2 regions of the Hahella sp. NBU794 genome follow, and region 1 is predicted to be linked to the other one. Evidence: predicted binding sites of a transcription regulator. Region 1 holds the regulator's gene; the other holds the start of a gene.

The links. Region 1 encodes PhoB, which activates phosphate uptake and scavenging genes when phosphate is short. Its sites were predicted from a motif close to TGTCATANNNNTGTCANA; they were not measured.
Region 2: ACQYWX_RS10675 (PA1571 family protein) is a predicted target of PhoB. The motif match lies at 968-985, and genes of this name have one in related genera.

The regions. Positions count from the first base shown of each region.
Region 1 covers NZ_CP192738.1:695,566-697,773, forward strand. Annotated here, with positions in the region: gene phoR (phosphate regulon sensor histidine kinase PhoR) at 1-797, opposite strand, end outside; gene phoB (phosphate regulon transcriptional regulator PhoB) at 854-1,546, opposite strand; gene ubiA (4-hydroxybenzoate octaprenyltransferase) at 1,686-2,208, opposite strand, start outside.
Region 2 covers NZ_CP192738.1:2,386,630-2,388,837, forward strand. Annotated here, with positions in the region: gene pdxB (4-phosphoerythronate dehydrogenase PdxB) at 1-724, shown strand, start outside; gene ACQYWX_RS10675 (PA1571 family protein) at 726-926, opposite strand; gene ACQYWX_RS10680 (flagellar brake protein) at 1,349-2,044, shown strand; gene htpX (protease HtpX) at 2,156-2,208, opposite strand, start outside.

The DNA of each region.
Region 1 (2,208 bases):
CGGGAAAGCAGCAGTAAATCATTGACCAGGGCTTCCATACGCTGCGCTTGTTGCTGCATCTGATTCAAGGCGCGATTCCAGCGCGGCGGCAGCTCATCTGCGTTGTCGATGAGGGTCTCCAGATAGCCGGATATGACCGTCAATGGCGTACGCAGCTCATGGGATACGTTAGAAACGAAGTCCCGTCGCATCTCTTCCAGACGATATAGCCGCGTCACGTCCTGCACCAGTAGCAGGCGGTCGTCTTCTCCGAACAGCGTGATATGAAACTGTAACTTCAAGTTGGGATTATTGGGGGCGTTGAGGATCAACGGTTCCTGGTATTTCTTGGAGGTGAAGTAGCGCTTGAAAATGGGCGTGCGGATCAGGTTGTAAATCAACTGGCCCCGGTCGGTCGGATACTTGAAGCCCAGTAGTTTCTCTGCGGATTGGTTCCACCAGTCCATGGCGCCTTCGCTATTAGTCATGACGACGGCGTCTTTAAGGGCGTTGGTGGACTCCTGGATGCGGTCGATCATGGCTTGCAGTCGATCGCGGGAGCGGTAGTGCTGAACCTGGAGACGATGAATACCGTCGAACAGATCTCCCCATAAGCCACGGCTCTCGGGAGGGTCTTCCATTTTCGCCTGATACAGCCAGCGGTGCATGCGAAACGCCTGGGTGAGCGTCCATCCCAGATAGGCGGTGAGGCCGAACACCAGCGCCCAAGCTACTGAACCGATAATAAGGCCGACAACGATACAGCCCAGCAAACTGTAAACCAGTAGCCGTACATAATGACGCCAGTGATTGCGCATGCGTTTTATGAATACTTCTTTTGGAATTATTTATTTTTTAAGACGGATCGCGGCGCTTATGGCGCTCGGGTCGAAAAGCGATAGCCCGTCCCACGCACGGTTTGAACCAGATGATGATGACTGGGCTCCAGCGCTTTGCGTAAACGTCGAATATGCACGTCCACCGTGCGTTCTTCCACGTAGACGTTGCCGCCCCATACCTGATCCAAAAGCTGCCCGCGAGTATACACCCGTTCTTGATGCGTCATAAAGAACTGCAGGAGCTTGTATTCCGTGGGGCCCATGTTGAGCGCATCGCCCTTGGCGGTGACGCGGTGGCACACTGGATCGAGGCGCAGTCCTTCGACTTCAATGGGGGTTTCCATGCCTTGTACGGCGGTGCGGCGCAGCACCGCTTTCAGACGCGCGACCAGTTCTCTGGGAGAGAATGGTTTGGTGATGTAATCGTCTGCGCCCACTTCCAAGCCCTGGACTTTGTTGTCCTCTTCGGTTTTGGCTGTGAGCATGATGAGAGGGATTTCCGAGGTGTTTTGATCGCGCTTCAGTCTGCGTGCGAATTCAATGCCGCTGACGCCGGGAAGCATCCAGTCCAGCAGTATAAGATCAGGCTTCTGATCAATGATCAACGCATGCGCTTCCCGCGCGTCCCCTGCCTCCAGGTAGTCATAGTCAGCCATTTCCAGAGCGACTGCGATCATTTCCCGGATGGCGGGCTCATCGTCCACAATGAGAACTTGTTTGCTTGCCATGCAAAACACCTTTTTGAATACTCGATTGCCGAATTATTACAACGGCGTTTTGTTACAAGTATATGACAGGCGCTTAATTAATGTGATGGAAATGAGCCAGGCTGTTTGCAGTCGGGCTGTAAGCGAGGCGGGACGGGCTTTAGGGCCGGAAAATAAACTCCAGAACCAAACCGAGAAACACAGCTGCGCCGACCCAGTGATTGTTAAGGAACGCCTTGAAACAGTTCTGGGAAACGCGGGCGCGAATCAGGTGCTGCTGATACACAAACAGCACGGCGGCGACGATCAAGGACATTTGGAAGTAAACGCCCAGCTCGTATTGCGCGCCAACCATGAACAGGATGCCCAGCGTCAATACCTGCAGGCCCGCCACGGCGGCGCGATCAGCCTCGCCAAATAGAATGGCGGTGGATTTGACCCCGATCTTAAGATCGTCTTCCCGGTCCGCCATGCCGTACATGGTGTCATAAGCGACGGTCCATACCACCGTTGCGGTATACAGCAGCCATGCCTGCTGGGGAACGGTGTCCAATTCTGCAGCGAAAGCCATGGGGATGCCCCAGGCGAAGGCCGCGCCCAGTACGACTTGGGGCAGGTAAGTATGGCGCTTCATGAAGGGGTAGGTCGAAGCCAGCGCCAGCGCTCCAGCGGAGAGATAAATT
Region 2 (2,208 bases), 1.7 Mb from region 1:
GGTGAAATCCAATGATCCTCCCAGAGAGGCCGCTGGAGAGCAGAATCTGTTTTCTCTGGAAGAGGTATTGCAGTGCGACATCATCACCCTACACACGCCACTGACGGATTCCGGTCCCTACCCAACCCGGGGTTTGCTGAACGCGGCGATGATCGAGAATTTGCGTTCGGACCAGATTCTGATTAACACCTGTCGCGGCGAAGTGATTGACGAAGCCGCGCTCAAGGGCCGACTGCAAAGGGGCGATGGCCTGACTGTCGCGCTTGACGTCTGGAACAACGAGCCCGCCATTGATGTGGAGCTGGCGATGCTTTGTCACTTCGCTACGCCGCATATTGCGGGCTACACGCTGGATGGTCGCACGGCGGGAACGGAGATCATTTACCAACACCTGAGTCGCTATCTCGGCTTGCCGGTGAGACACAAACTTGGGCAGTTTTTGCCTGAACCGCCGCTGCGCAGAATGGCGTTTTCATCTGGAGTAGATCCAGACTGGGCGTTGCACACTGCGATCAGAGCAAGCTATGACGTGCGTCACGACGATAGCCAGCTAAAACGCACTTTGCGCCTGGATGCGCCCATGCGGGCTCAAGAGTTTGATCGTTTACGCAGAGAGTATCGCGTGCGCAGAGGGTTTGATCGCATCAAGATTGAACTCAAGGGCGGCAAAGCGGATCTTCTCGCCACCCTGAGCGCGGTTGGGTTTAATCTCAGCTCGAAGTAACTCAGCCTTTCTGCCGCTGGCGCATATTCATGTGCTGGCGGCTCCACGGATTCCAATTATCTTCCATCGCTTTCAACGCCTGCTGAATCATGGTCTCAGTGATGGGGATCTCTTCACCGTTTTCCGTAATGATGGCGGCGCCGTTCATGCGTTCTTCGTCGCCAGTCTCGCTTGCCGATTTACGCCAGTTGTTCGCTTGCATTTGCCCGGACCTCCAGAGTTTGCACCAGCCTAAACTTGTCTCATGACGATCCTGTGACACGAGATGGACATCTGTTTTCAGGACTTTTCACTCTCGGCAGACGTCCTTATCTCTAAAATTAGCCCATGGCGTCTGCTTGAGCCATCAGGCTCAGGAAGGCTCTCCCAAGGCATTATCGACAGAAAATGCGAAAAAGCTCGAAAAGTGGACGATAATATATTGAAAGGCAAACCAACCTGAATTGGCGCTTATTTGTGAATCATTGCAAAAAAATGACCATTCGGGCTCACAAGCAGCGACAGGCGGTCGATACTAAACTGTCGAAATTATCGTCACGGAAAGAGGCGATCAATCCATTCCGGCATGAACAAAGGCGTTACAATGTAGACGTCGCTGGATACTAGTCTTGGAGAAATGGCTGAGTGGGTGATAAAGCAGCGGTGTATTCTCCCAAGGATGTGGAAATACCATTCGAAAAGCTGGGACTGCAAGTTGGCGATCCTTTACATCTGGAGAGCATGGACCAGAGTGCGCGCTATCATGTGCGCCTGATTGGGTTTGTGCCCGGGCAGAGCGTGATGGTCACCACGCCTGTGGTGGACGGCAAACAGCTGATTTTGAAAAAGGATCGGCCGTTTACCGTGCGCTCTGTGGCGAAGAACAAAGTGTGCGCCTTCACCAGTCAGGTTAAACACATGGCGCTACAGCCTTTCGCCCATATTCATCTGGAATATCCCAAGGAGCTGCTGGCGCTGCAAGTGCGCAACGCCGAACGACTCAAAGTCGAAATCCCCACTCAGGTCAACAGCGATTTCGATACAGGGTTGGGCGACTGGCCGAAAGAGGCGGTGATTATCGATATCAGTAAGACCGGCGCCGGAGTAAAGTCCATCGTCAAACTGGGGGACGCCGGAGAAGAAGTGATTCTGCGTTTTACTTTGACGGTGGCGGATATCACCAAGACGTTTAACGTCAATGGCATCATCCGCAATCGCACTATTCTGGAGCAGGATGATGCGCCTTTCAGGTATCTATATGGCGTGCAGTTTACCGGATTGTCAGATGCGGCGAAGATCGTCATCAGCGGCTTTGTGCACGAGCTGCAATTGTCCAAGTAATCAACGGCAATCGTCAGAAATGAGAAAGCCCGGCTCAGGCTCCGGGCTTTTTGAGACGAAATAAGCGCTAACCTATTTCAGGACTAGGCAGGTTAAGTCCTTCTCTGGCTCTTAGCGGTTGGCGGCAAGCGCGGCGATACGCTCATCCAGAGGAGGGTGGCTGG